One region of the Pseudomonas sp. TE36184 genome, then DNA from elsewhere that is predicted to be linked to it. Evidence: predicted binding sites of a transcription regulator. Region 1 holds the regulator's gene; each other region holds the start of a gene.

Region 1 (10,028 bases):
GTTGTTCGAGCGCTGGGCGAACGCCGACGAAGCAGTGGCGGCTTGCGTCATTTCCCATCACAACCTGGCGGACCTGCACCTGCGCCTGAACCAGCCGGAAGAAAGCGCGGAATACCTCTGTGCCATCCACCAACGGCTGTTACAGGCGCTGCAGGACCAGCGCCTCAGCCCGCAACTGCGCGACGCGGCGTTGCGCCAGAGCAGCAAGACCTACGTCGAACTGTTGAATTTCATCAGCGATCACGGCGAATACCCCCGTACCCATCGCTTGCTGGGCGGTACTGCGGCGCAACCGACCCCTCCTCAATACGGAGCACACTGATATGTCCTACACCTTGCCTGCCTTGCCTTACGCCTACGATGCCCTGGAACCGCATATCGATGCGCAAACCATGCAAATTCACTACACCAAGCACCACCAGACTTACATCAACAACCTCAATGCCGCCGTGGAGGGCACCGAGTTTGCGGGCTGGCCGGTAGAGAGGCTGGTGTCGAGCGTCCAGCAACTGCCCAAGCAACTGCGCGCCGCGGTGATCAATCAGGGCGGTGGGCATGCCAACCATTCGTTGTTCTGGGCGGTGATGTCACCCAAAGGCGGCGGCAAACCCGATGGCGCGCTGGGCCAGGCGATCGATGAGCAACTGGGCGGTTTCGACAGCTTCAAGGAGGCCTTCACCAAGGCCGCATTGACCCGCTTCGGCAGCGGCTGGGCCTGGTTGAGCGTGACCCCGCAGAAGACCCTGGTGGTGGAGAGCAGCGGCAATCAGGACAGCCCGCTGATGAGCGGCAACACACCGATCCTCGGCCTGGATGTGTGGGAACACGCCTACTACCTGCTGTACCAGAACCGGCGTCCTGAATACATCAATGCCTTCTACAGTGTCATCAACTGGCCGGAAGTCGCCGCCCGCTACCAGGCCGCCCTGGCCTGATATCACGCCATACAACACGAGCTAAGGCCGACCATGGGTACTGAAACACTGGCGATCAGCAGCGTGCGAATGTTTCGTTACGCATTTGGCTCGCTGCTGCTATTGGCAGGTATTGCATTGCTGGTGGCTCAAGGATTCGCCTGGCTGGACCTGGAGCCGCGCATCCTGCGGGCCCTGCAGGGTGGGGCGATCTGTGCGCTCGGCACCGCGTTGGGCGCCGTACCGGTGTTGGTTATCCGGCGCATGCCGGCAGCAGTGAGCGATACCTTGCTGGGCTTTGGTGCCGGCGTGATGCTCGCGGCCACGGCGTTTTCGTTGGTCGTGCCGGGCATTGCCGCCGCTGAAGGCCTGGGGCTCAGCCCTTGGGGCGCGAGTGGCTTGATCAGCATTGGTATCATGCTGGGAGCGTTCGGCTTGTACCTGGTCGATCGCAAGGTCTCCGGGGCCAGCCCGGAAATGCTGGTCGGTACGCCGGAGCATCCGGTGATCCCGCCACGTATCTGGCTGTTCGTGTTTGCCATCATCGCGCACAACATCCCGGAGGGTATGGCGGTTGGCGTGTCGGCGGGCGGCGGCATGCCGGATGCCGACAGCCTGGCCATGGGCATCGCTTTGCAGGATGTGCCCGAAGGCCTGGTGATTGCGTTGGTGCTGGCCGGGGCAGGGATGTCGCGGTTCAAGGCGTTCCTGATCGGTGCGGCTTCGGGCTTGGTCGAGCCGATATTCGCAGTGCTTTGTGCCTGGTTGGTGAGTCTGGCGCAGGTGCTGCTGCCGTTAGGCTTGGCGTTGGCTGCTGGCGCGATGCTGCTGGTGGTCACTCACGAGGTGATCCCCGAATCGCGGCGCAATGGCCATGAAAAGCTCGCCAGCCTGGGACTGTGCATCGGGTTTTGCTTGATGATGGTGATGGATACTGCATTGGGCTGAAGCTGTTGCGGCTTCAGCCTCTGTCTCGTCGGGTGGGTTTATTCACCCTCATCAAAGAAGTTATTGATCAGCTTGGTCAAGGCGTCCATCGCTTCCTGCTCTTGCTCGCCTTCGGTCTTCAAATGAATCTTGGTGCCCTTGCCGGCGGCGAGCATCATCATCGCCATGATGCTCTTGCCGTCGACCATGGTTTCCGGAGTGCGTCCAGCGCGAACCTGGCAGGGGAACTGCCCGGCAATGCCGACGAACTTGGCTGAGGCGCGGGCGTGCAGGCCCAGCTTGTTGATGATTTCAATTTCCAGAACGGGCATCGCGGGGGTGTTCCTTTCAGCTAAGGTCGCGGTGGCGAACCTGGACGTTCTTGAGGGTTTGTTGCAGCATCTGGCCCAGGCGTTCGGTCAGGTAGACGGAACGGTGGTGGCCGCCGGTGCAACCGATGGCAATGGTGACATAGGCCCGGTTGCTGGCGGCAAAGCGCGGTAGCCATTTGAGCAGGTAGCTGGAGATGTCCTGGAACATCTCCTCGACATCCGGTTGCGCGGCCAGGTAGTCCGCCACCGGCTGATCCAGCCCCGACTGGTCCCGCAACTCCGGCTTCCAGTAAGGATTGGGCAGGCAGCGCACATCGAATACCAGATCGGCGTCCACCGGCATGCCACGCTTGAAGCCAAACGACTCGACCAGAAAGGCCGTGCCGGGCTCGGGCTGGTTCAGCAGGCGGAGCTTGATGGCATCGCGCAGTTGGTACAGGTTGAGGCTGGTGGTGTTGATCTTGAGGTCGGCGAGGTCAATGATCGGCCCCAACAGCTTGGTCTCGTCCTCGATGGCTTCGGCCAGCGAGCGATGCGGGCTGCTGAGGGGGTGGCGTCGACGGGTCTCGGAGAAGCGTTTGAGCAGGGTTTCTTCGTCTGCGTCCAGGTACAGCACATCACAGTGAATGTGCTTGGCGCGCACTTCCTCAAGCAGTGCCGGGAACCGCGAGAGGTGGCTGGGCAGGTTGCGGGCGTCGATCGACACGGCGACCAGTGGCTGTGCCAGTTCGGTGTGGATCAGCGCGCGCTCCGCCAACTCCGGCAGCAGGCCGGCGGGCAGGTTGTCGATGCAATAGAAGCCGTTGTCCTCAAGAACGTTGAGGGCGGTGCTTTTACCTGAGCCGGAGCGGCCACTGACGATGATCAAACGCATGATTACTGCTCGATTTGTTCAGCCAGGACAACCTGATACAACGCCTCATTGCTGCTGGCACTGCGCAGTTTGTCGCGTACTTCCTTGCGGTCAAGCATGCTGGCGATCTGCCGGAGCAGTTCCAGGTGTGCATCGGTGGCGGCTTGCGGGACCAGCAACACGAACAGCAGGTCGACCGGGGCACCGTCGATGGCGTCGAAATCGATGGGAGCGTCCAAGTGCAGCAGGGCGCTGACAGGTGTCTCGCAGCCTTTGAGGCGGCAGTGAGGAATGGCGATGCCGTTACCAAAACCGGTCGAGCCGAGTTTTTCACGGGCAATCAGAGCCTCGTAGACATCTTGCATCTCCAGCTCAGGCACTTGTTTGCTGATCAGGTTGGCAATCTGTTCGAGGGCTTTCTTCTTGCTGCCCCCCGGCGCGTTCACAAGGGAACGGCCGGGAGTCAGGATGGTTTCAAGTCGGATCATGGGTGGGGAGTGTTAGCGGCCGGTGCCCTGTAGGAGGCTCTGCTGCTTTTCCTTATGCTTTTTGATTTGGCGATCCAGCTTGTCGGTCAGGTCGTCAATGGCGGCATACATATCAGAATGCTCAGCATTGGCGACGACTTCTCCGCCGGGTATACGCAAGGTGGCTTCGATTTTCTGCTTCAGCTTTTCGACAGTCATAATGACTTGCACGTTGGTGATCTTGTCGAAATGCCCCTCAATTCGTTTGAGTTTTTCGCCGATATAGGTGCGCAGCGCGTCGGTCACTTCCAGTTGGTGTCCACTGATATTGACTTGCATACAGCTTCTCCTTCGTTGCCAGTGCATAAAGCGGCAGGCAGAGATGCCTGCCACTGGAACGCTGTGGCCTGCCCGTCACATCAAACGCTTACGCTCGCTGGAAGGCGCGATCCCAAGGGACTCGCGGTACTTGGCGACGGTTCGACGGGCGACCTGAATGCCTTGTGCCTCCAGTAAACCAGCGATCTTGCTGTCACTCAACGGCTTTTTCTGATTTTCCGCGGCAACCAGTTTTTTGATGATTGCGCGGATCGCCGTGGACGAGCATTCGCCGCCTTCGGAGGTGCTGACATGGCTGGAGAAAAAGTATTTCAGCTCATATATACCCCGTGGGGTATGCATGAATTTTTGCGTCGTTACCCGGGAAATCGTTGATTCGTGCATGCCCACCGCTTCTGCGATGTCGTGCAGGACCAGCGGTTTCATCGCTTCGTCGCCGTACTCAAGGAAGCCGCGCTGGTGCTCGACGATTTGCGTGGCCACTTTCATCAGGGTTTCGTTGCGGCTTTGCAGGCTCTTGATGAACCAGCGCGCTTCCTGCAACTGGTTGCGCATGAAGGTGTTGTCGGCGCTGGTGTCGGCGCGACGGACGAAACCGGCATATTGCGGGTTGACCCGCAGGCGCGGCACCGATTCCTGGTTCAGTTCCACCAGCCAGCGTTCGTTGTCTTTGCGCACGATCACATCGGGGACGACGTATTCGGCTTCGCTGGACTCGATCTGCGAGCCCGGGCGCGGGTTGAGGCTCTGCACCAGCTCGATGATGTGGCGCAGGTCGTCTTCCTTGAGCTTCATGCGGCGCATCAGCTGGCTGTAGTCGCGGCTGCCCAGCAGGTCGATGTAGTCGGTGACCAGGCGTTGGGCTTCAACGAGCCAAGGGGTCTTGGCGGGCAGCTGGCGCAATTGCAGCAGCAGGCACTCGCTGAGGTTGCGCGCGCCAATGCCGGCGGGCTCGAACTGCTGGATGCGGTGCAGGACGGCTTCGATCTCGTCCAGTTCGATGTCCAGTTCCGGGTCGAAGGCTTCAAGAATCTCTTCGAGTGTCTCGTCCAGATAACCCTGGTTGTTGATGCAGTCGATCAGGGTCACAGCGATCAGGCGATCGGTGTCGGACATCGGCGCCAGGTTCAATTGCCACAGCAAGTGGCTCTGCAGGCTCTCGCCGGCGGAGGTGCGGGTGGTGAAATCCCACTCGTCGTCATCATTGCTGGGCAGGCTGCTGGCGCTGGTCTGGTAGACGTCTTCCCAGGCGGTGTCCACGGGAAGTTCGTTGGGAATACGTTCGTTCCATTCGCCTTCCTCCAGGTTGTCCACCGTAGGGGCGGTTTCCTGGTAAGAGGGTTCCTGCACGTCGGAATTGGGTTTTTGCTCGATGTTGTCGGCCAGCGGGTCTGCATTATCGAAGTCGTCGCCTTCTTCCTGGCGTTCGAGCATCGGATTGGACTCCAGGGCTTCCTGGATTTCCTGTTGCAGGTCCAGTGTCGACAATTGGAGCAGGCGGATGGCCTGTTGCAGCTGCGGTGTCATCGTCAGCTGCTGGCCCATTCTCAGGACTAGCGATGGTTTCATGGCAGGGGCTTAACACCTTATTCGCCGGCGCAATGCGCCATCCACGACAGGGCGCGTGAGCGCCAAACATAAGCAAATTATATGCCTGATATCGGGGGCTTTGCCTAGAGCGCGGTAACAATAAAAATCCGGAGGTTTTCATTGACTCCCGCGCACCTTGGCGAACGGCCTGCCACCGCCTTTTTTTCCAGGCAGGCTTACAGGCGGAACTCGTGGCCCAGATACACTTCCTTGACCAGTTCGTTGGCCAGGATCGTGGCCGAATCGCCTTCGGCAATCAGTTGCCCATCGTTGACGATATACGCAGTTTCGCAGATATCGAGGGTCTCGCGGACGTTGTGGTCGGTGATCAGTACACCGATGCCCTTGGCCTTGAGGTGATGGATGATCTGCTTGATGTCGCCGACCGAGATCGGGTCGACACCGGCAAACGGTTCGTCCAGCAGGATGAACTTCGGTGCAGTGGCCAGGGCGCGGGCAATCTCCACGCGGCGGCGTTCACCACCGGACAAGCTCATGCCGAGGTTGTCGCGAATGTGGTTGATGTGGAATTCCTGCAGCAGGCTTTCCAGCTCCTTGCGGCGGCCGTCGCGGTCGAGTTCCTTGCGGGTCTCGAGGATCGCCATGATGTTATCGGCAACCGACAGTTTGCGGAAGATCGACGCTTCCTGGGGAAGATAGCCGATACCGGCGCGCGCACGGCCGTGCATCGGCTGGTGGCTGACGTCGAGGTCGTCGATCAGGATGCGACCTTGGTCCGCCTGGACCAGGCCGACGATCATATAGAAACAGGTGGTCTTGCCGGCACCGTTGGGGCCAAGCAGGCCGACGATCTGGCCGCTGTCGATCGACAAGCTGACGTCGCGCACGACCTGACGGCCTTTATAGGCCTTGGCCAGATGCTGGGCTTTCAGGGTTGCCATTACTCGGCCTTCTTCTTCGGCTGGATAACCATGTCGATACGTGGACGCGGTGCAGTCACCTTGCTGCCGTTGGCGCGACCGGCGTTGGCAACCTGCTTCACGGTGTCATAGGTGATTTTTTCACCTTCCGTGGAGTTGCCGTCGGGGCTGAGTACCTTGGCCTGGTCGATCAGCACGATGCGATTTTGCTGGGCGTGATACTGGATGGTTTTGCCGTAGCCCTTCATCGGGGCGGTGTCGGTGGCAGCCTGCTTCTGTTCGAAGTAGGCCAGGTTGCCCACCGAGGTCACGACGTCAATGTCGCCAGCAGGGGTGCGAGTCAGTGTCACCGTGTTGCCGGTGATCTTCATCGAGCCTTGGGTAATGATCACACCGCCGGTGTAGGTCGCGACGCCTTGCTTGTCATCGAGCTGTGCATCGTCGGCCGAAATGTGGATCGGTTGCTGGCTATCGTTCGGCAGAGCCCAGGCGCTCACGCTTCCCAGTGCTGCGCCCAGACTGAGCAAAATAGGGAGGGTTTTAACGAGCCTCATACTGTCCTCTTACGTTCGATAGCAGGTGTATCCTGCTTTCTTTCAAATACGCTTTCATTCCCTTGCCAGTCGATACACCGCCAGCGCCGTCGATTCTAACGTCTTGCTCGGTCTGCGCATATTGCTTCTGTGGGAATACGGTCATGCGACTGCTGGTGATGATGGTGTCGCGGTTCTGTGCGTCGGTCCGTGCGACGCGCACCGAGTCGATCAGTTCCACTTCGGTGCCGTCCGGGTTGACTTCGCCACGCTTGCTGGTGACGTGCCAAGGGAATTCGGTGCCGCGATACAGATTCAAATCGGGGTTGGTCAGCAGGGTGACTTCGGACGCTTTCAGGTGCTCGACCTTGTCCGAGTTCATTTCATACTGCACCTTGCCATCGGGCAGGAACTGCACGCTGTAGGCATTGGTGGCGTAATAGTCGATAGCGCCTTGGTCAACCTGCGCCACAGGCTGGTCGAGAAAGCGCTCCGGGCTGATATTCCAGTAGCCAACCGCCAGGAGCAGCGCGGCGATGACCCCGAATAGCAGGAAGTTGCGAATCTTTTTGCTCAGCATAAAACGCTCTATAGGTAGGCGGCGTGGGCCGCTTCAAGGCTGCCCTGGGCACGCAGGATCAACTCGCAGAACTCGCGGGCGGCGCCTTCGCCGCCACGGGCCGTGGTGATGCCGTGGGCATGCTCGCGAACAAATGCCGCCGCATTGGCGACAGCCATGCCCAGGCCCACCCGGCGGATCACCGGCAGGTCGGGCAGGTCGTCGCCCAGGTAGGCAACCTGCTCATAGCTTAGGTTCAGTTGGCCAAGAAGCTCGTCCAGAACGACTAGTTTATCCTCCCTGCCTTGATACAGGTGAGGAATCCCCAGGTTTTGTGCGCGGCGTTCCACAACCGGGGTTTTCCGACCGCTGATAATCGCGGTTTGCACGCCCGCCGCCATGAGCATCTTGATGCCCTGGCCGTCGAGGGTGTTGAACGACTTGAATTCGCTGCCGTCCTCGAGGAAGTACAGGCGGCCATCGGTCAGCACGCCGTCAACGTCGAAAATCGCCAATTTGATGTGCTTGCCGCGTTGCAACAGGTCGCTGGTCATTTACATCACTCCCGCACGCAGCAAGTCGTGCATGTTCAGGGCGCCGATCGGGCGGTCATTGCCATCGACCACCACCAGCGCGCCGATCTTATGGTCTTCCATGATCTTCAGGGCTTCGGCCGCCAGCATTTCTGCGCGTGCGGTCTTGCCGTGGGGAGTCATCACCGCATCAATGGTGGCGGTGTGGATATCGATAGTGCGGTCCAGGGTGCGGCGCAGGTCACCGTCGGTGAATACGCCGGCCAGGCGTCCGTCGGCTTCCAGGATCACGGTCATGCCCAGGCCCTTGCGGGTCATCTCCATGAGTGCGTCCTTCAGCAGGGTGCCGCGCTGTACGTGGGGCAGTTCATCGCCGGAATGCATGACGTTTTCCACTTTCAGCAGCAGGCGTCGGCCCAGTGCGCCGCCCGGATGGGAAAACGCGAAGTCTTCCGCCGTAAACCCACGTGCTTCCAGCAGCGCCACGGCCAGGGCATCGCCCATGACCAGCGCGGCGGTGGTGGAAGAGGTTGGCGCCAGGTTCAGCGGGCAGGCCTCAGCGGTCACATGAACATTCAGGTTCACTTCGGCGGCCTTGGCCAGCGTCGACTCCGGGTTGCCGGTGATGCTGATCATCTGGATGCCCAGGCGTTTGATCAACGGCAGCAAGGTCACGATTTCGTTGGTGGTGCCGGAGTTGGACAGTGCGAGGATGATGTCATCCTTGGTGATCATGCCCATGTCGCCGTGGCTGGCTTCGGCCGGGTGGACGAAAAACGCCGTGGTCCCGGTGCTTGCCAGGGTGGCGGCGATCTTGTTGCCGACGTGACCGGACTTGCCCATGCCGACCACGACAACGCGGCCTTTGCTGGCCAGAATCATCTCGCAGGCGCGTACGAAATCCACGTCGATATGGGCCAGCAAGCCTTCTACGGCTTCAAGCTCGAGGCGGATGGTGCGTTGTGCGGATTGGATAAGATCGCTGGATTGGCTCATGTCTGAAATCGTATAGCCTGACGAAAAGTCGACGATTATAACGATAATGATCAATTCCCTCACGCAAGTTCGTCAGTCTTTAGTCGTCAGGCGCTTCAGATTCATTCCTCGGTAACATAGCAAGCAACGGTTTTTCCCTGTCTCCAATCTGAACAAGCGCTGTTCCGGCCTTGGGGGCGCTGTACCAGCAGTGATATAGTTCGCCGCCAGTTCGGTCCACCCAGCCCATGTGGCTAACTATATGTTGGGCAACCGTTGCAAACGTTTGTCACAAGCGTGGTGTCTGAGTGAGAGGCTGCATCCCAAGGAGTTTAGATGAGTGCCGATAACGCCTACGCGGTCGAGCTGAAGGGCCTTACCTTCAAGCGCGGGACGCGCAGCATCTTCAATAACGTCGATATTCGCATTCCCCGCGGTAAGGTCACCGGCATCATGGGGCCTTCCGGTTGCGGCAAGACCACCCTGTTGCGCTTGATGGGCATGCAATTGCGCCCCAGTGCCGGCGAAGTGTGGGTCAACGGCCAGAACCTGCCGACGTTGTCGCGCAGCGATCTGTTCGATGCGCGCAAGCACATGGGGGTGCTGTTCCAGAGCGGTGCATTGTTCACCGACCTCGATGTGTTCGAGAACGTAGCGTTTCCGCTGCGGGTACATACCCAACTGTCCGACGAGATGATTCGTGACATTGTGTTGCTGAAGCTGCAGGCCGTGGGCCTTCGCGGCGCCATCGACCTGATGCCGGATGAACTGTCCGGCGGCATGAAGCGTCGTGTCGCCCTGGCGCGTGCCATTGCCCTCGATCCGCAGATTCTCATGTATGACGAACCCTTCGTGGGCCAGGACCCGATCGCCATGGGCGTGTTGGTGCGCCTGATCCGCCTGCTCAACGATGCGTTGGGGATCACCAGTATCGTGGTCTCCCACGACCTGGCCGAAACCGCGAGCATCGCCGACTACCTCTATGTAGTCGGTGATGGCCAGGTACTGGGGCAGGGCACGCCGGAAGAACTGATGAACGCTGACAACCCGCGCATTCGCCAATTCATGACCGGCGATCCCGATGGCCCGGTGCCTTTTCATTTTCCGGCAGCGGACTACCGCTCA
Region 2 (10,028 bases), 2.7 Mb from region 1:
ACAGCGTTGCCGTGACCCGCGAAATCGACGGCGGCGCGCAGACAGTTTCGTTGAAACTGCCGGCCATCGTCACCACCGACCTGCGTTTGAACGAGCCGCGCTACGCGTCTCTGCCAAACATCATGAAAGCCAAGAAGAAGCCTCTCGAAGTGCTGACTCCGGATGCTTTGGGCGTTTCCACCGCCTCTACCAACAAGACCGTCAAAGTCGAAGCGCCGGCTGCACGCAGCGCGGGCATCAAGGTCAAGTCGGTGGCTGAACTGGTCGAGAAACTGAAAAACGAAGCGAAGGTAATCTAATCATGACTATCTTGGTAATCGCTGAACACGACAACAAGGTACTGGCTCCGGCCACCCTGAACACCGTGGCCGCCGCGGCGAAAATCGGTGGTGACATCCACGTGCTGGTTGCAGGTCAGGGCGCTGGCGCCGTGGCTGAAGCCGCGGCGAAAGTCGCTGGCGTGAGCAAAGTACTGCTGGCCGACAACGCCGCTTACGCTCACCAACTGCCGGAAAACGTCGCGCCTCTGGTCGCCGAGCTGGGTGCTGGCTACAGCCACATCCTGGCCGCTGCCACCTCCAACGGCAAAAACATCCTGCCGCGGGTTGCCGCGCAACTGGACGTTGACCAGATCTCCGAGATCATCTCGGTCGAAAGCGCCGACACCTTCAAGCGCCCGATCTACGCCGGCAACGCCATTGCCACCGTGCAATCGACCGCCGCGGTCAAGGTCATCACCGTGCGCGCCACCGGTTTCGACCCGGTTGCCGCCGAAGGCGGTTCGGCCGCCGTTGAAGCCGTCTCCGCGGCCCATGACGCGGGCATTTCCAGCTTCGTCGGCGAAGAGCTGGCCAAGTCGGATCGTCCTGAGCTGACCGCTGCCAAGATCGTCGTTTCCGGCGGGCGTGGCATGCAGAACGGCGACAACTTCAAGCACCTGTACGCCCTGGCCGACAAGCTGGGCGCTGCCGTCGGCGCTTCCCGCGCTGCGGTCGACGCAGGTTTCGTGCCCAACGACATGCAGGTCGGCCAGACCGGCAAGATCGTTGCGCCACAGCTGTACATCGCCGTCGGTATCTCCGGCGCGATCCAGCATTTGGCCGGCATGAAAGACTCCAAGGTGATCGTAGCGATCAACAAGGACGAAGAAGCACCGATCTTCCAGGTGGCTGATTACGGCCTGGTGGCTGACTTGTTCGAAGCCGTACCTGAATTGGAGAAGCTGGTCTAATCCAGTCGCTTCACTTATAAAGAGCCCGGTCTTTTGACCGGGCTTTTTATTATCGGAGCACCTCGCCATGGAATTGCGCCCCTGGGCCACACTGCTGGGTTTCACACTGTTGCTGCCGACCCTGTCGCTGGCGGCCGGCAAATGCGAGCGCCTGGTGGCTACCGGCAGCCCGGACGCTCCGCCTTTGCTCTGGCGCGATCCCCAGGACCCCACGCACTTGATCGGCGCCACCGCCGACATGTTGCAGCAAGTGGCCCAGGACCTTGGGCTGAAAATCGACCTGCTCTATGGCGGCAAGCGTTCCCAGGCCTTGGACGAAGTGCGCAGCGGGCGCATGGATCTGCTGGCCGATGCGCCGTTGAATATCGGCGAGCTGGAAACCCTCGACTACCTCCACCCGGCGCTGGTGCAGATCGACTATCTGGTCTGGACCCGCAAGGACTCGGCGCTGGCCTATGCCACGGCCGCGGACCTGCACGGCCATCAGGGCGCGGTGTCGGAACGGGCGCGGTTGAGCCACGACTTTGAAACCTTCGCCGCCCAGCAATTGACCCTGCAACGCCTGCCCACCTTGACTCCGGCGTTTCAGAAACTGCTGCTGGGGGAAGTGGACTACGTACTCGCCGGGCGTTACTCCGGCATGGCCATGGCCGAGACCCTGGGCATGAGCAATGACCTGTTCGCCCGCGACGTGCCCGTCGATCAGCCTGGCCTGTACCTGGCGATTTCCCACAACTCCGCGTGCAATGACCCCTGGCTGCGCGGACAGCTGGCGAAAAAGATGACAGAATTGTCCGGGTCTGGTGTGGCGCAAGCTGCGCTGCAGCGCAATCTGGAGCGCTGGAAAGCGCAATTGCAGCAACCCGTCGGCACCCCAACAAAGTAGGGATTTTCAGTGATTTTTCGACCTTTTTTAGCGGCCCTCGCCGTCGTTGCTCTGGCGGGATGTGCAGCCGATCCTGCGCCGAATGAACAAATACGCCTCACCCAGCAAGCGTTGGAACAAGCCAACGCCGTGGGTGCCAACTCCGATGAATCGTCCGAACTGAAACTGGCTGAAGGTAAATTCGCCCAGGCTCAGGCTGATATGGCCGACCAGTCCTACAAGAACGCGCGCATGCGGGCCGAACAGGCTGAGCTGGATGCGCGTCTCGCCGAAGCCCAAGTGTTGACCCGCAAGAGTCAGGAACAACTGAACGTGCTCAATACCCGTATCACCCGCCTGCGCAAGCAATTGCAGCTGGGAGAAGCCCAATGAGCCCGATGATCCGTGGCTTGAGTTGTGTCGTGCTGCTGGGCAGCGCGGCCCTGGGCGGTTGCGCCAGCCACCCGAATGGCGAGCAGGCCCTGCAACAGGCGGGCAGCGACTTCCAGAAGGTCAAGGAAGACGCCAACGTGCTGCGCTTCGCGCCCAAGGACGTGATCCGCGCCGGAGAGTCCCTGGCCCGTGCCGATCGCTTGTCCAGCTATTGGGGCAGCGGTGCCGACGTGGTGCATTACGCCTACCTCAGCCAGCGCTACAGCGCGATCGCCCGCGAACACACCGAGCAGGCGCTCAATCAGGAACGTGGCGCCAAACTCGAACTGGAACGCCAGCGCCTGCAACTGGCCCTGCGCGAGAGCAAGCTGATCAGCGTGCAACAGCAGGGCAAATGGCTCGAGGAACAGATCGCCAGCCTGGCCACCACCCAGACCGATCGCGGCCTGGTGATGACCCTGGGCGACGTGTTGTTCGACACCGGTGAAGCCGAACTGAAAAACTCGGCCAACCGCACCGTGCTGAAAATCGTCCAGTTCCTGCAACTGAACCCCAAGCGCATCGTGCGTATCGAGGGTTACACCGACAGCACCGGCGGCGAGCAGGAAAACCTCCAACTGTCCCGCGACCGCGCGCAATCGGTGGCAGATGTGCTGGTGGACCTGGGGATCGACGAAAAGCGCATCCAGGTCGAAGGCTATGGCGACCAGTACCCGGTGGAGGCCAATGCTTCCGAGCGCGGCCGCGCGCAGAACCGTCGGGTAGAGATCGTGTTCTCCGACGCGAAGGGCCAGTTGGGCGCCGCCCGCTAGGAACCTGGCGCAAGCAAAATGTGGGAGGGGGCGCCCCCTCCCACATTTTTTTCGGGGTACCCGAAACGCCTCAGGCCACCCTTACAGTTTTTTCTATCACTGCCGCTCGCGCTCGACTATTGTGGCAACTGTCCCCGTACACTTCTAAACTGTGCCGGTATGTTTCACACAAAAATAAAATAGCCGTGAAATCGAGTGCTGCGTCATGACCAATCTGTTGCTTTACCAACGTATCGCCCAGCAACTGGCTGAGGATATCCGGCGCGGTGTCTATCAACCGGGCGAGCGCGTGCCTTCGGTGCGCAAGATGAGCTCCCAGCTCAACGTCAGCCATGCCACGGTGTTGCAGGCTTACGCCAACCTGGAAGATCAGGGCTTGATTCGCGCACGGCCGCAGTCCGGGTATTACGTACACCAGACACCGGCGCTGACGGCGCCGACGCCGGATATCGCCCGGGTCGAGCGCCCGGGGTTGGTGACGCGCAGCAGCATCATTCAGCAAGTGTTGGTGGAGTCGCGTCGCGAAGGCGTATTCCCGCTGGGCGCGGCCGTGCCGAGTGTGGATTACTTGCCGGTACGCGCACTGCACCAGCAGTTGGCCAAGGTCACGCGCTTCCAGAGCCCGCGGGCGTTCAGCTACATGTTCAGCCCCGGCTTCGAGCCGTTGCGCCGCCAGGTGGCGATCCGCATGCGCGATGCCGGCGTGGTGGTGGACCCCTCCGAAGTGGTGATCACCCACGGCTGCGTCGATGCCCTGCAGATGTCGTTACGGGTGCTGACGCGGCCGGGCGACCTGATCGCCGCCGAGTCGCCGACCTATTACGGCTTGCTGCAATTGGCGGATCTGCTGGGCCTCAAGGTCATCGAGATCCCCAGCGACCCCGCCACCGGCATGAGCCTGGAAGCCCTGCAATTGGCCGCTAACCAGTGGTCGATCAAAGCCCTGGTGCTGACCACGCGCCTGAGCAATCCGTTGGGCGGCACCATGCCCGAGGAGCGGCAGAAACACTTGCTGCGCCTGGCCTCGGATTTCGATATCCAGATCGTCGAAGACGATATCTACGGCGAACTGATGTTCGAACTGGGGCGCACCAAAGCCCTGAAAGCCTACGATCGCCTCGACCGCGTGATTTATTGCTCGAGCTTTTCCAAAACCTTGTCACCCGGCGTGCGTATCGGCTGGATGATCGCCGGCAAGTACCAGCAGGAAATCCAGCGTTTGCAGATGTTCAGCACCCATTCGGCGTGCAGCGTCACCCAGATGGGCGTCGCCGCGTACCTGGAGAACGGCGGTTACGATCGGCACCTGCGTTACATCCGCCAGGAGTACCGCAAGAACCTCAGCGCTTTCCAACTGGCGGTTCAGCAGTATTTTCCCGAAGGCACCCAGATGACCCGTCCGACCGGCGGTTTTATCCTGTGGGTCAGTTTGCCGGGGCGGGTCAATACCCAGGAACTGCACGTGCGTGCATTGCAGCAGGGCATCAGCATCGCACCGGGGTTGATCTTCAGTAATACGGAACAGTTCAACCACTGTATTCGTCTTAACTGCGGCACGCCGTGGAATCGCGAGGCAGAGCGGGCGCTGATGACTTTGGGGATGCTCGCCAGTCAGTTATGCCTGGAGACAGCGGCCGGCTTGTGAGGCTCGCCAAGCAGCCAGTTCTGATAGCTGGCCAATCACCGCGCTTGTCATGCTGCCCTCAACAAGCGAGCATATGGCCTTCTGCCGTTAATGCTGTTGGCAATATGACTTCTATTTTTCGCGCTGTTTTAGTGATTAGCCTGCTCAGCCTGAGTCACGTCGGCGTCACGCTGGCGGCGACGCCTGTGGCGGACCCCGCACCGACCGCGAGTACCGAGCACACAACCCCCGCAAAAAAACCGACCCCGGCGAAAAAAGCCCCGGCGACCAACAAAAAAAACGCATCGGCAAAAAAACGCGCGCCGGTTGCGAGCAAGTCCAAGTCCGCCCACGAAGTGGCCCAGACCCACTTGCCACCGGCACAGTTGGACTTGTCCCTGCCCTCCGACATGGTCAGGCATTTGCAGCCCATCGGCAGTATGCCGGCGCCGAAAAACGTACCGTTGTTACCGCCGATGTTTGGCGAAAAGCCGACTGACAATAGTGCATTCCAGATCAACGGTCGCCTGCTCAGCAATGAGATGAGGCTGCAACTGCGCAACGAAGAACGGCGTGAGGTGGAAGGCGCGGCGCTGGATTTCGAATTCAAACAATAAACTTTTCCGGCGAAGGTGACGTCGACCCCCGACCATCTGTCGCAGACTGGTCAGTCACTTTTATTTTCTGCGAAAAACCCCTGTTAGACCATTTTAAAACGGCTGTTTAAGGGCGTACTCTAGCCCGGCCGTCCCTATTGAGCCGTCGAGGACCTGTTGCTCATGAAATGCCGTGAAGGCTGTGGCGCTTGCTGCATCGCCCCCTCCATCAGTTCACCGCTGCCGGGAATGCCCCACGGCAAACCCGCGGGCGAACGCTGCCTGCACCTGTCGGTCGAACAGTTATGCCTGCTGTTCGGGCAACCGGAACGGCCGGCGGTGTGCAGTGATTTCAAGGCGGATATCGAGGTCTGCGGCACCGACCAGGCCGATGCGATCCGGTTGATCGGCTGGTGGGAGCAGATGACGGCGGCTTGATGGCTTTACTATCGGAACTTCAACAATAAGGAATACAACAATGGGTTCGCTGAAACGAATGGCTGTGTTGTGCGGTTTTACGGTGTTGTTTGCTGCCACTGCTCAGGCTGAGGATTGGCAAGTCGCCAAGGATGAAGACGGGATCAAGGTGTCGCTGAGCGAAGTCGCCGGTTCCAAGTACAAGGCGTATCGCGGTGTGACAGTGATCAAGGCCCCCGTGGCCAAGATCGAGGCCTTGCAGGAAGATGCGGTCGGTGCCTGCGCCTGGATTCATGATTGCAAGTCGCAAAAACTGCTCAAGCAGGAGGGCGTCAAGAGCTGGACCTACACCCAATTCAAGGCCCCGTTCCCAGTGACCGACCGCGATTCGATCCTGGAAATCACCACGGCCAAGGCCGCCGACGGCAGCGTGACCCGCACGCTGCTGGAAGTGCCGACCTATCAGCCGGAAGTGAAGGGCTATGTGCGCGTGGCCCAGGTCGATGGCTACTGGAAACTGGTGCCTAAAGGCGCCAACGAAACCGAAGTGACCTACCAGGTACACACCGAGCCAGGCGGCAGCGTGCCTTCGTGGTTGGCCAACAAGTTCGTGGTGGACGCCCCGTTCAACACCTTGAAAGCCCTCAGGGAACGCGCCGAGAAGTAAGCGCGGCAGACCCGGTGCCTGCGACCTTGAGTGGAACGTTTAGCGAGCCCTCAAGGTCCAGATAGAGGTAAGCCCACACGCGGGCTTTATCGAGGAGGCACCGATGCAAAAGTGGCAGATTACCTTCGTTGATGATCACGGCGTGCAGTCCGTGGAGCAGTTCACCTGCGAGCGCAAGCCCAGCCTCGAAGATGCGGCACACTTGATTCGCGACAAGCTGGTGCCGGTGGCCGCCGAACTGGACCTCAATGACCTGGAAGGCCGTAAACCCGAACCGACGGTCAAGATCCTCAAAGACCAGAACAGTATCCAGATCCTCGACATCTCTCCCGTCGTCTGAACATTCCCTGTCTGCCATTCAAGCGCCTCTGGTGGAGGTGATAGCTTCGCGCTACTCTGCAAGTGAGATCAGCGAATGAATCGCTAAGGTCTGGTCTTGTCAGCTACATGCTTGTTTTCCAGCGGTGATGTCATTGCCGTAGTACCCGCGCCAGTAAGGCGTGGGCTTCGGGAAGCACGGAAAGTCTATCCATCGGTTTGAGGAGGACGTTTCATGAGCACAGCCTATCAAGAAGACATCAGCACCAACGTTCTGCGCCGCATGAAAGAAGGCGGCTTCGATTTTTCACGGTTCCACCCCATCGAGTTCTACGCCATTTTCCCGGACGAGGAACGGGCGCGCAGGGCTGCGGGTCGGTTTCGTGGCGAATCCCTGAATGCCCAGGTCAGCGCGCGCGACGATGGCGCCTGGTACCTGGAACTGAGCAAGATCATGTTTGCAACCTACGACGGCATAGGAGACTTCGAGCAAGACTTTGAAGCGGTGGTCGAGCCGCTGGGCGGGATCATCGAAGGATGGGGCGTCAAGCAGGAGGTGCGTGGGTTACCCATGTAGCAGTATGAGAAACACAGCGTATCGGCTGACCTTTGGGTCGGCCGATTTTGTTTGTGGCGTCTGAAATCAGACGCAACTCGCGCGGTATTTCCAGGCAAAAAAAACCACCCGAGTGGGGTGGTCGAAAGGGAAGACCGGAGGAGTCGGTCGATACACGAGATCACACGGTACCGATTGCTCGATGGGTAAGGCTGTAGGACGAGTCCTGTTCAGCAGATGACGGTGATTATCCGCACCGGGGGGCGGGCAGTGAAATCAACACTGGCTATGCTGTTGATAGTCAAAGCCCGCATTGTGATGAAGCGCGCGACAAGACACCGGGCATTCAGCGCACCAGGATGGTGCACTTAACTCCCCGCTATTATTTAACTCACTGATTTTTAAGTGTTTATGCCGCTGGCACGGGCCTTGCGATGATTCTTGCGTCCGGGTGACAAGGAGTACGGCATGATCCGCACTTATTACGACGAAATGTACGATGGGGCAGGGCAGGTTCGCCCTCATTACCGCGAGTTCGCCCGCTGGTTGGCCGAAACCCCCGCTGAACTGCTGGCCCAGCGCCGGCGTGAAGCCGATTTGCTGTTTCACCGCGCCGGGATCACCTTCACCCTCTACGGGGATGAGCAGGGCACCGAGCGCCTGATTCCCTTCGACACCATCCCGCGCAGCATTCCCGCCAGTGAATGGCGGATTGTCGAACGTGGCTGCATTCAGCGGGTCAAGGCGCTGAACATGTTTCTCGCCGACCTCTACCATGAACAACGCATCATCAAGGCCGGGATCATTCCCGCCGAACAGGTGCTGGCCAACGAGCAGTATCAGTTGGCTATGCAGGGCTTGAATCTGCACCGCGATCTGTATTCCCACATCTCCGGTGTCGATCTCGTGCGTGATGGTGACGGCACTTACTACGTGCTGGAGGACAACCTACGCACGCCCAGCGGCGTCAGCTACATGCTCGAAGACCGCAAGATGATGATGCGCCTGTTCCCCGAACTGTTCGCGGCCCAGCGTATCGCGCCGATCGACCACTACCCCAACTTGCTGCTCGACACCCTGAAAAGCGCCAGCCCCCTGGATAACCCCAGCGTGGTGGTGTTGACCCCCGGGCGTTTCAACAGTGCGTTCTTTGAGCATGCTTTCCTCGCCCGGGAAATGGGCGTGGAACTGGTGGAGGGCGCCGACCTGTTCGTGCGCGATGACCGCGTTTTCATGCGTACCACCGACGGCCCCAAGGCCGTGGACGTGATCTATCGCCGCCTCGACGATGCGTTTCTCGACCCGCTGGCCTTCAACCCGGACTCCATGCTCGGCGTCCCCGGCCTGCTTGCCGCCTATCGTTCGGGCAATGTGGTGTTGGCCAACGCGATCGGCACCGGGGTGGCGGATGACAAGTCGGTGTACCCCTTTGTCACCGAGATGATCCGTTTTTACCTGGATGAAGAACCGATCTTGAAGAACGTTCCGACCTTCCAATGCCGTAAGCCCGACGAACTGTCCCACGTACTGGCTAACCTGCCGCACCTGGTGGTCAAGGAAACCCAAGGCTCCGGCGGCTACGGCATGCTCGTCGGTCCGGCTTCCACGGCGGCGGAAATCGAAGCCTTCCGCGCGCGTATCAAGGCCAAGCCCCACGCCTATATCGCACAGCCGACCCTGTGTTTATCCACCTGCCCGACCTTCGTCGAAAACGGTATCGCCCCGCGCCATATCGACCTGCGCCCGTTCGTGTTGTCCGGCAAGGAAACCCGCGTGGTGCCCGGCGGCCTGACCCGCGTGGCCCTGCGCGAAGGTTCACTGGTGGTCAACTCGTCCCAGGGCGGCGGCACCAAAGACACTTGGGTGGTTGAGGACTGATGCCATGTTGAGTAGAACTGCCTCGGATCTGTACTGGATGTCGCGCTACCTCGAACGCGCGGAAAACCTCGCGCGCATGCTCGACGTCAGCTATTCGCTGTCGCTGATGCCCCAGGACGGGCGCGGCGACGGCCTGCATGAACTGGCCATGCCGTTGCTGATCACCGGCACGCTGGACGACTACCACGCGCGACACGGTGAGCTGCACGCCGAACGCCTGCTGCACTTTTTCGCCCTGGACGCGGCCAACCCGGCCAGCATCTACAGCTGCCTCGGTGCTGCGCGGGCCAGCGCCCATGCGGTGCGTGGGCGAATCACGGCCGACATGTGGGAAAACATCAACGCCACCTGGCTGGATATCCGCGACATCGCCCAGCAAGGCTTGAGCCGCTACGGCATGAGCCGGTTCTGTGAGTGGGTCAAGGAGCGTTCGCACCTGTTTCGCGGCGCCACCTACGGCACGATCATGCGCAACGATGCTTTCCGCTTTATCCGTCTGGGCACTTTCATCGAGCGCGCCGACAACACCCTGCGCCTGCTGGACGCACGCTATGAAATGGCTGGCGACCAGGCCGAAGCGGTCAGCGATGGCACAGCCCACGCGTACTACCAGTGGAGTGCCTTGTTGCGTGCGTTGTCGTCGTTCGAGGCCTACACCGAGATCTACCGCG
Region 3 (10,028 bases), 2.6 Mb from region 1:
CTGAACGAATCCCTGGACTGGGCGCCGGTACGTGCCCGTGTGCAGAAAGGTATCCGTAACTCCAACATCATGGCCATCGCACCGACCGCGACCATCGCCAACATCACTGGCGTGTCGCAGTCGATCGAACCGACCTACCAGAACCTGTATGTGAAATCGAACCTGTCGGGCGAATTCACCGTGATCAACCCGTACCTGGTTCGCGACCTGAAAGCCCGCGGCCTGTGGGACTCGGTCATGATCAACGACCTGAAGTACTACGACGGTTCGGTGCAGCAGATCGAGCGCATCCCGCAAGAACTCAAAGAGCTCTACGCGACTGCCTTCGAAGTGGACACCAAATGGATCGTTGACGCCGCCAGCCGTCGCCAGAAGTGGATCGACCAGGCGCAGTCGCTGAACCTGTACATCGCCGGCGCTTCGGGCAAGAAGCTCGACGTGACCTACCGCATGGCTTGGTACCGTGGCCTGAAAACCACTTACTACCTCCGTGCCCTGGCCGCGACCAGCACCGAGAAGTCGACCATCAACACCGGCAAGCTGAACGCGGTTTCCAGCGGCAACCACGGTGATGACTCGGTGCTCGCCGCACCGGCCGGCCCGGCCCCCGTGCCGAAAGCCTGCGCGATCGACGAGCCGGATTGCGAAGCCTGCCAATAAGCTGAGCACGTTCCGGGCTTGATGGCCCGGGATTTGAAAAGCCCCGATAACCCCTTGCTGCAGTTGGGTTTATCGGGGTTTTCTTTTGCCTGGGCAAAGGCTCGTCAGTCGTCGAACAATATGGTCGCAATCCCCGCCCGGGGCACCCCGCCCCGCTTGCCCCACAGTTCAATCCGACCATCGATCACCGCCATCGAATGACCGCCATACTCCACCGTCCCCACCTTGCTGCTTCGCAAGTCGGCATCCGTGGCCTGCCGGTAATTTTTGCGCAAGCCCAGACGGTCCAACCCTTCCCGAGTGTACTCGCCATCATTGAGGGTACGTATGCCATCCAGAAAGCTGCGCCCGGCAGTGCCATCGTTGTTTTCCAATTGCGCCCGTTTTGCGCTGACGGCAAACATGAAATTGGCGTTGGTCATCATTTTCGGGTCATCGCCCTGGAAACGTGCATGGGTGGCAGCCAGCCGCACTTCATCCTTGGTCAGGTCTACCTTGACACCATCGCGCATGGTCACAGAGTAGCCATTACCCGTCTCCTTGACCTCTTTGAAGACGTCGGTAGGCTTCTCGCCAAATTGCATCATGGCGGCTTTAATCGCCGAAACCGTCACGCAATTGCCGTCCGGCCCCTGTCTGAAGCCGCTCCAGATATTCTCCGGTTTTTTCCCCGGCTCGCTGTCATCGGGCTTGTAGTCGAAATGCTTCGCGCCTTCGGTAATCGGCTTGTTGCTCATGGACTCGCTGGGGCCGAAACCACCGCCGCCACCGCCACCGCCTCCACCGCCTCCGCCGCCTCCGCCGCCTCCGCCGCCCCCCCCGCCACCCCCGCCCCCACCGCCGTCCGGAGAGGGGGATGGAGACGGTGCTGGTGACGGCGGCGCATCCGGGCCATCCGGAAATTCCTCCGGGAAGGCTCTCTTCATGAACGCCTGAAAGCCCTCAGGCGCGTCTTTCTTCACCTCTTCGAGGATCTCCTTGAACTTCTCTTCGCCGAGCTCCTTTCGCTTTTCATTCAGCTTGTCCCGCAGCTCCTGGGCCGTCTGGTTCTTGGAGGTTTTTTCGGCATCTTCAAGCTCCTTGATCAGCTTCGTGATACTGTCCTTGACGGCCCCCTTGTCGTCCTTGGTGCCATCAGACTGGTTGACCCCCTTCAGGTACTGCCCTCCCCCCCCATCCTCGTAACGCACCCCCCCAGCCCTTTGGCCGGATATCGATGAATTCCACATACCGCCTCTCCCAGGTAATGAAACAACCCAACGCCTCTCGGCTTGATAGGTGGAAAGACAGGTGTGGCGCGTTCCAACAAAGGCATGTCATCTCGTAACCGCATCGGGGATGGGAAAAGGTCCTGATGCCAAATAAAACGCAAAAAAAAGCCCCTCGATCGAGGGGCTTCTTGTGCAGCGTCAGCGCATCAGGTCATCTGGATGATGGTCTGCATGATGGTGCTCTGGGTGGAGATGGTCTTGGCGTTCGCCTGGTAGTTGCTCTGGGCCTTGATCAGGTCCACCAGCTCGTTGGTCAGGTTGACGTTGGAGTTCTCCAGGGAGTTGGCCACGATCGAACCGAGGGTGCCGGCTTGAGGGGTGTCGTATCCCGGTTGGCCCGAGGCAAAGGTCTCTCTCCAGGCCGTGCCGCCTGCTGGTTGCAGGCCTTGTTCGTTGTTGAAGCTGGCCAGGGAGATCTGGCCAATGGCCTTGCTCTGCTGGTTGCTGAAGGTGGCGAACAGTACACCGCTGCCGTCGATTTTCAGCCCGGTGATCTGGCCGGTGGCATAGCCATCGGTGACCGGCGGGTTGCGATAGCTGGCCGAATTGTACTGGGTGATATTCGCCATGTTGACCGCAATACCGCCGGTGTTGGCCGCGGCGCCGTTAGCAGTCCATACACCGTTGGTCACGGTGCCCGGTTTCCAGTTGGAAATGGTCAGGGTGGTGTTGGAGACTATGCTGGGCGGGGTGACCACGCCAGCGAGCTTACCGGCCGTGTCGAACGTCAGGGTCGACGCGACAGGTGCCACCGCGCCTGCGCCACTGATCGGGGTACCATCAGGGTTACGCCCGTCGATCAGGGTGTAGGAGTTCCATTGGTTGGAACCCGTCTTCACCAGGTACTGCACCATCGGGTGAGCGTTGCCTTGGGTGTCGTACAAGGTGGTGCTGTACTGGGTGGTGAAGGTCTTGGTGTCGGTTGGGTTGAAAGGCTTGGCCACCTGGTCGATCACCGCCTCCGAGGAGTTCAGGTTACTGCTGGAATCGACGGTGCTGGAGGCTTTTGGCGGCAGGTTCGACAAGTTGAGTTGCAGGTCGACCAAGCCACCCTTGACGATCTTGCCGTTGTCATCCGCCGCGTAGCCTTGCAGGCGCGAAGTACCGGTGTTGTTGGTGATGTAGCCGTCTTTGTCTGCACGGAAAGCACCGCTACGGGTGTATTCCAGCGAACCGTCGCTGCCCTTCTGTACGAAGAAGCCACCGCCCTGGATCGCCATATCCAGGATGCCGCCACTGTTGTTGACGTCGCCCTGGGTGAATTGCTGGGACACGGCCGCCAGGTTCACACCGTTACCGATGCTGTTCTGGCCGGTGCCCAGCTTGGACGCCGCGTAGATGTCCGCGAATTCCGCACGGGACGATTTGAAGCCAGTGGTCGCGACGTTGGCGATGTTGTTGCCGGTCACGTCCAGTTGTTTGTTGGCCGCATAGAGGCCGCTCAGGCCGATGTTAAAAGACATGTTTCTCTCCCTCTGCCGTATCTAGCCGGCTCTATGTACCGATAGTCTGAATTTGCGACAGCTTGACGCTGCCCATGCCGCCTGCAAGGTTGAGCAGCATTTCGCCGCCGGTCTTGCTCAGGGTCACGCTGGTGACCGTCGCCGGCAGCGAAGTGGCCAGAGCCACTGCGTCGCCCGCGTCATTCTTGGTGGTGGCCGTAAAGGTGTAAGTCCCTGCCGGGGCGACCTCACCGTCAGCGTTCTTGCCATCCCAGATGAAGTCGGAACTGCCCGCGCTCTGTGCGCCCATATCGAGGGTACGCACCACGACACCGTCTTTGTCGGTAATCTTGACCGAGACGTTGCCCGTTGCCGCCGTCACTGCGACCGAGCCGGTCATGCTCTTGCTGGTGTCCACCAGCGCCTTGTCGGTCTGGGTAATGATCGAGCGACCGACCAGCGACGAAGCCTGCAATGCTTGCGACGAGCTGAAGTTGCTGGAGATGCTGTTTACCGAGTCGTTCAGGGTGTTGATGCCTTCCAGGCTACTGAACTGCGCCAACTGAGCCACGAACGCACCGTTGTCCTGAGGCGACAGCGGGTTCTGGTTCTTCAGTTGGGTCACCAACAGCTGCAGGAACGCATCCTTGCCCAGCGACTGGTTGCCCGTTGCCGTCTTGGTGGCGGTGCTGAGGCTGCTGTTGTCCGTCGCAGTCTTGACCTTGCTGTTGAACAGGTCCTGGACTGCCGTGTTGTTCGTCGTATCAACAATGGCCATTGTTTGGCGCCCCTTATCACTGACCCAGGGTCAGGACCTTCTGCATCATGGTTTTGGCGGTGTTCATCATTTCCGCGTTGGTCTGGAACGAGCGACTGGCAGAGATCATGTCAGCCATTTCCTCGACCACGTTGACGTTCGGGTAGTACACGTAGCCTTTTTCGTTCGCCGCAGGGTGATTAGGCTCATAGCGCGCTTCCAGATTGCTCTGGTCTTCAACCACGCCGAGTACCTGCACGCCTTGCCCGGCAGCGTCCTGATTCTGGAACAGCGAATCGCCGCCGCTGCTCTGGCCGCCCTGAAACATGGTGGCGAACACCGGGTGACGGGCGCGGTAGGTCTGGTCGATGCTCGAAGACACCGTCTCGGCGTTGGCGATGTTACTGGCGACGGTGTTCAGGCGCGTGGTCTGCGCGCTCATGCCACTACCGGCAATATTGAAAACACTGGCTAAGGACATGGCTTACTCTCCACGCAGGGCTGACATCAGCCCTTTGAATTTGCTGTTGAGCAGGGTGAAGCTGGCCTGGAAGTTCACCGAGTTCTCGGCGTAGGCCGATTGCTCCAACTGCGCGTCGACGGTGTTCTGGTCGATCGACGGCTGCATCGGCGTGCGATACAGCAGCGATTCGTCGCCACTGCTCAGGCCTTGCGCTTCGATATGACGGCTGTTGGTCATGTTCAAGGCGAAGGTGCCGTTCTTGGTCTTGTCCTGCTGTGCGGCGAGCACGGCGGAGAAGTCCAGGTCCCGAGCCTTGTAGTTCGGGGTGTCGGCGTTGGCAATGTTGTTGGCCAGGACTTCGGCACGCTGGGCGCGAAAGCCGAGGGCTTGTTCGTGGATACCGAGCGCTTTATCGAAGCTGATGCTCATGGCGGAAACCTTTAGGCTGACCTGCTGTTCGTTAACAGGGTTATAGCAAGGTGCATGCCAATCTGGCTAAAGCCCATATATCAAGGGGTTACGCAGAGATTGCCGGCGGCAATGCCAGAAAAGCGGCAAGCGGCTTCCGCGTGGCGCCAGTAAAGCGGCAATCGGGAGTTGCCGCTTTTACCTTGCCGCAAAACAAATGTGGGAGGGGGCTTGCCCCCGATAGCGGTGGTTCAGTCATAGATACTGAGACTGACACACCGCTATCGGGGGCAAGCCCCCTCCCACACTTTGACTGCGTGCGACTTACTTGGCCTGGTAAATGATCCCAGGACTGCACTGCACCATCTGGAAATGATCCGGCAGGCCGTTCAGCGCCTCGGATGCACCGAGGAACAGATACCCCCCGCGCTTGAGCGTGCCGTGGATGCGCAGCAGGATGTCTTTCTTCACTTCGGCCGAGAAGTAGATCAGCACGTTACGGCAGAACACCATGTCGAACTTGCCCAGGCTGGCGTAGCTGTCGAGCAGGTTGAACGAGCGAAACTCCACCCGGTTCTTGATCGGCGCCTTGACCGCCCAACGCCCCGCCCCTTTCGGGTCGAAGTAACGCTGCAGGCGTTCCGGGGACAAACCGCGGCCCAGGGCCAGGCTGTCGTACTCGCCGGTCTTGCAGTTGGTGAGCATGGTGCCCGACAGATCGGTGGCGACAATTTGCGCGCCGGCCTTCAACTGGCCCATGTTCGTCCGTTCGAACTCGTCGATCGCCATCGAAATCGAGTACGGTTCCTGCCCCGAGGAACAGGCTGCCGACCAGATCCGCAAACGCTGACCCGGGCTGGCCTTGATCGCCTCGGGCAGCACTTTGCTCTTGAGTACCTCAAAGGGGTAGGTGTCGCGAAACCATAGGGTTTCGTTGGTGGTCATGGCATCGACCACCATTTCCTTGAGCCCGCTGCGCGGCTGGCTCTGAATCCGCTGGACCAACTCACCGAGGGACTTGATGCCCTGCTGTTCCATCAGTTTGTTGAGACGGCTGGATACCAGATACTGCTTGTTTTCACCGAGCAATATGCCACAGGCTTTTTCCAGGAAAACCCGGAACTGTTCGAAATCCAAATTACCCGTAGACAATGATACCGCCTCTTAAATCGTGTGACCGCCAGGGAAATTCCCCTAGCCGTGATCTGCTGCCTTGATCCGGTCGACTACCCGGGATGCCAGGTCATCAGGGCGAAACTTAGCCAGGAAGTCGTCAGCACCGACCTTCTTGACCATCGCCTGATTGAATACGCCCGACAACGAAGTATGCAGGATGATATGCAATTTTTGCATGCGTGGATCGTTGCGTATTTCAGCCGTGAGGGTATAGCCGTCCATTTCCGGCATCTCGATGTCGGAAATCATCATCAAGAATTCTTCTTCCGGCTTCTTGCCTTCGTCCACCAGTTTGCGCAGGTAATCCAGCGCCTGGCGGCCATCGTTGAGCGCCACCACCTCAACGCCGATGGTTTGCAGGCAACGGGTCACCTGTTTACGCGCCACCGAGGAGTCGTCCACCGTCAGCACCCGCAGCGAAACCGCCTTGTGCGCCGTTTCGGCATCGACGACGCCAACCGAAATCGCTTCGGAAGTCGGTGCGACTTCGGCGAGGATTTTCTCCACGTCGATGATTTCGACCAACTGGTTGTCTACTCGCGTCACCGCCGTGAGGTAGTGATCGCGACCGGTGCCCTTGGGCGGCGGATGGATCTCTTCCCAGTTCATGTTGACGATACGTTCCACCGAGCGCACCAGGAAACCCTGGGTCTTGGTGTTGTATTCGGTAATGATCACAAACGGGTTTTCGCGGTCTTGCAGGCCGGCCGAACTCGTGGCCAATGCCAGGTCGAGAATCGGGATGGTCGCGCCACGGATGTTGGCTACGCCACACACCACCGGGCTCGACTTGGGCATGATCGTCAGCTTGGGACACTGCAGCACTTCCCGCACTTTGAACACGTTGATGCCATAGAGCTGCTTGCCGTCCAGGCGAAAAAGCAACAACTCCAGGCGATTCTGCCCTACCAGCTGTGTACGCTGGTTTACTGAATCCATTACACCTGCCATGCCCAGACTCCTACGCTAAAACCTTTGGGGGTACGACGCGCACCCAACACTAAACGGCACGAGCTTTGCTTTTTATTGGCTATGGATATGAAAACGACAGTTTCCCGACGCACTCGCCACTCACGGTATCGCAGATTGCTCTGCGCCTGGATGGCGTTGTTTGCCGTGGGCGCAGGCATCACTGCCCGCGCCGCCGACGTCACCTTGCCTGATCTACTTATCGGCGTCACCCAAGGCTTTCTTGAATTCACTGTAGAAGATTATCTGGCAACCACCCAGACGCCAGGACGCTATGAAATCCAGGTCAACCAATTGGATCCGCGCCTGCGCATGCCGATGTGCGACAAGGAATTGACAGCCAGCCTGGAAAGCCCGGCCCAGCCCATTGGTCGCGTGACGGTCAAGGTGCGCTGTGAAGGGACCTCGCCCTGGACCGTGTTCGTGCCCGCCCAGGTCAAACTGTTCCGCGATGTCGTCGTGGTGTCGCGGCCGCTCAAACGCAGCGGAATCATCGGCTATGAGGATGTCATCTTGCGCGAGCGGGACATCAGCCTGATCAACCAGGGTTACCTGACGTCAGTGGACCAGGCTGTCGGGCAACGATTGACCCGACCAATGGTCGCCGACCAGGTCATCACCCTGGTCCATCTTGAACAGGCAGAAGTCATTCGCAAGGGCGACCAGGTCATCATTTCCGCCAGCAGCGGCGGGCTGAATGTGAAGATGCCGGGCGAAGCGCTGTCCAACGGCGGCATGAGCGAACAGATCCGGGTCAAGAACCTCAATTCCAACCGCGTCATCAAGGCACGGGTCACCGCGCCGGGCCAAGTCGAGGTGGCTTTATAGATCACTGGAATAGGACGCCAGCTTTTCCTACACTGTACGCCTGACGTTCGTGCATGCAGGTTTATTGTCAATCGCGCCTAAAGTTTGTCCGGGTATGGCCGAAACCATGGCAAGCGTCCAAATACCCAGAGGTTTTTTATCATGGTCATCGATTTCAGCCGTTTGAATAACGCCCCGGCTTTGCCAGGCACTACGCGCACCAGCGGCACCAAGGACAGCGTAGACGCCAAGGCCCAGCCTCTGCCCGCCAAAGCGGAACAGGCCGGCGCCAGCCAAAGCGGGGAATCCGTACACCTGAGCAATGAGGCTCAACAGTTGCAGAAGGTCACTGACTCGCTGCGCGATCAACCCGTCGTCAATCAAGCCCGTGTGGCCGAATTGAAACAGGCAATCGCCGATGGCAGCTATAAAGTCGACAGCAACCGTGTAGCCAGCAAGCTGCTTAACTTCGAAGCCGAGCGCTAGGCAAAGGCCTGCGCCAGGCTTTTGGACGCTTAAAACCCAAGGCCAGCCATGCACCACGACGAAAATCTGCTTCAACTGATCATTGATGATCTGGCGCCGACGCAACAATTGCTCGAGCTGCTCAAAGAAGAATCCCTGGCCCTGTATGGCCGGGATATGCCGCTGCTGGAAGAAATCCTGGCGCGCAAGCAGTCGCTGATTGTCCTGCTGGAACAGCACGGCAAGAAGCGTAGCCAGATTCTCGTCAGCCTCGGCCTACCGGCAGATCAAGACGGCCTCGCACAGTTGGCCAGTCATTCCTCGGTCGGCGATCGGTTGCTGGCCCAAAGCAAAGAACTCAATCAATTACTCACCCAGTGTCAGGAAGCCAACCTGCTCAACGGTCAGTCGATCCAGCTTCAGCAAGCCACGACCGCCAATCAGTTGCGCATACTCCATGGCGGCGAACCTCCGGCCCTGTATAACGCCCAAGGCTCTACCTCGCGCATGGTCAAGCCAAGCACCCGCAGCCAAGCCTGACGTCGGTTTAACGTGCGCCCTATCCAAGGCGTGCGACATACTGGCAAAATGATGGTTCTTGCGTGTAGTCGTATATTGTCTGGAGATGGAAGAACCGTGTTCAACGCCCTTAATGCGGAAGAAGCTCCGCAGCCACCCAAGGTGTTCACCACGCCTCTGGAAATCGCTGGCACCTTGCGCATGCTGCAAGAAAGCCATGACCCGCTGATCATCACCTTCCATGAACGCAGCCAGCGCTTTCAAAGCTACCTGGTCGACGTCGACCGGGACAGCAAGACCCTGGCCCTGGACGAAATGATCCCCCGCGACGGCGAACGCTACCTTGAGAATGGCGAACCCTTCCGCATCGAAGGCTTTCACGACGGCGTGCGCGTTGCCTGGGAAAGCAACGGCACCCTGAGCATCAGCGAAAAAGGCGGCCACCGTATCTACAGCGGCAACATGCCGGACGAAGTGGTCTACCATCAGCGCCGCAATGCGTTCCGCGCCGCGCTGAAACTCGCGCAATTGGTGAATATCGAGTTGGGCGGCGAGAAACTCAAGGCGCCGGTCAGCGGCAAGCTGCTGGATATCTCCGCCACCGGCTGCAAATTGCGCTTTGAAGGCGATATTTCCGAGCGCCTGCAGTTGGGCCAGGTCTACGACCGTTTTATCGCCGCACTGCCCTTTGGCAGCATGACCACCTCGGTCGAACTGCGTTACCTGCACTTCGAAGAGAAGATCAATACCACCTTCGCCGGCGTGCGCTTCCACAACATGAGCGGCCTGGTGCAGCGCCAGGTCGAGCGTTTTGTGTACCAGTTGCAACGCGAAGCACGACGCTTCGACAAAGACGACGATTTTTAAGCATTCAGATCGCGATAAAAAACGGGCAGCCCCTTTGGGGATCTGCCCGTTTTTGCATTCAGGGGCGCGCCCTGCTCAGGCCGTGGGGATGCTCATCCGGGCCCGGTGGTTCCGGCGGCCCTTCGAAGAGCGGCTCATCCGCCGGTGATTCCGCGTCGGTTTCAGGCTCGGGCTCGACAACCGCCGTCTGCATCTGCTCCTGCACCATCTGCTCATCGACCCGC

The links. The regulator sigma-54, encoded in region 1, starts transcription at its own class of promoters, with help from an activator protein. The targets are predictions, from matches to a motif close to ANTGGCATNNANNTTGCTNT.
Region 2: a site for sigma-54 is predicted at 7,896-7,915, ahead of ACVWZP_RS28165 (circularly permuted type 2 ATP-grasp protein). Genes of this name have one in related genera too.
Region 3: a site for sigma-54 is predicted at 5,065-5,084, ahead of flgB (flagellar basal body rod protein FlgB). Genes of this name have one in related genera too.

What each region holds. Positions count from the first base shown of each region.
Region 1 is NZ_JBSSCU010000001.1:3,513,792-3,523,819, reverse strand. It holds gene ACVWZP_RS15810 (hypothetical protein) at 1-322, shown strand, start outside; gene ACVWZP_RS15805 (superoxide dismutase) at 324-935, shown strand; gene ACVWZP_RS15800 (ZIP family metal transporter) at 969-1,862, shown strand; gene ACVWZP_RS15795 (HPr family phosphocarrier protein) at 1,901-2,173, opposite strand; gene rapZ (RNase adapter RapZ) at 2,190-3,047, opposite strand; gene ptsN (PTS IIA-like nitrogen regulatory protein PtsN) at 3,050-3,514, opposite strand; gene hpf (ribosome hibernation-promoting factor, HPF/YfiA family) at 3,527-3,832, opposite strand; gene ACVWZP_RS15775 (RNA polymerase factor sigma-54) at 3,908-5,401, opposite strand; gene lptB (LPS export ABC transporter ATP-binding protein) at 5,599-6,324, opposite strand; gene lptA (lipopolysaccharide transport periplasmic protein LptA) at 6,324-6,857, opposite strand; gene lptC (LPS export ABC transporter periplasmic protein LptC) at 6,844-7,416, opposite strand; gene ACVWZP_RS15755 (KdsC family phosphatase) at 7,425-7,949, opposite strand; gene ACVWZP_RS15750 (KpsF/GutQ family sugar-phosphate isomerase) at 7,950-8,924, opposite strand; gene ACVWZP_RS15745 (ATP-binding cassette domain-containing protein) at 9,240-10,028, shown strand, end outside.
Region 2 is NZ_JBSSCU010000001.1:6,192,951-6,202,978, forward strand. It holds gene ACVWZP_RS28110 (electron transfer flavoprotein subunit beta/FixA family protein) at 1-299, shown strand, start outside; gene ACVWZP_RS28115 (electron transfer flavoprotein subunit alpha/FixB family protein) at 302-1,231, shown strand; gene ACVWZP_RS28120 (substrate-binding periplasmic protein) at 1,299-2,117, shown strand; gene ACVWZP_RS28125 (DUF4398 domain-containing protein) at 2,127-2,489, shown strand; gene ACVWZP_RS28130 (OmpA family protein) at 2,486-3,301, shown strand; gene ACVWZP_RS28135 (aminotransferase-like domain-containing protein) at 3,507-4,946, shown strand; gene ACVWZP_RS28140 (translation initiation factor 2) at 5,051-5,542, shown strand; gene ACVWZP_RS28145 (YkgJ family cysteine cluster protein) at 5,705-5,959, shown strand; gene ACVWZP_RS28150 (START domain-containing protein) at 6,000-6,605, shown strand; gene ACVWZP_RS28155 (hypothetical protein) at 6,709-6,945, shown strand; gene ACVWZP_RS28160 (ribonuclease E inhibitor RraB) at 7,159-7,500, shown strand; gene ACVWZP_RS28165 (circularly permuted type 2 ATP-grasp protein) at 7,948-9,357, shown strand; gene ACVWZP_RS28170 (alpha-E domain-containing protein) at 9,362-10,028, shown strand, end outside.
Region 3 is NZ_JBSSCU010000001.1:6,127,715-6,137,742, reverse strand. It holds gene ACVWZP_RS27860 (ribonucleoside-diphosphate reductase subunit alpha) at 1-660, shown strand, start outside; gene ACVWZP_RS27855 (hypothetical protein) at 765-1,889, opposite strand; gene flgE (flagellar hook protein FlgE) at 2,078-3,394, opposite strand; gene flgD (flagellar hook assembly protein FlgD) at 3,426-4,151, opposite strand; gene flgC (flagellar basal body rod protein FlgC) at 4,168-4,611, opposite strand; gene flgB (flagellar basal body rod protein FlgB) at 4,615-5,022, opposite strand; gene cheR (protein-glutamate O-methyltransferase CheR) at 5,326-6,153, opposite strand; gene ACVWZP_RS27825 (chemotaxis protein CheV) at 6,196-7,128, opposite strand; gene flgA (flagellar basal body P-ring formation chaperone FlgA) at 7,210-7,974, shown strand; gene flgM (flagellar biosynthesis anti-sigma factor FlgM) at 8,116-8,439, shown strand; gene ACVWZP_RS27810 (flagella synthesis protein FlgN) at 8,488-8,958, shown strand; gene ACVWZP_RS27805 (flagellar brake protein) at 9,055-9,804, shown strand; gene ACVWZP_RS27800 (MFS transporter) at 9,863-10,028, opposite strand, start outside.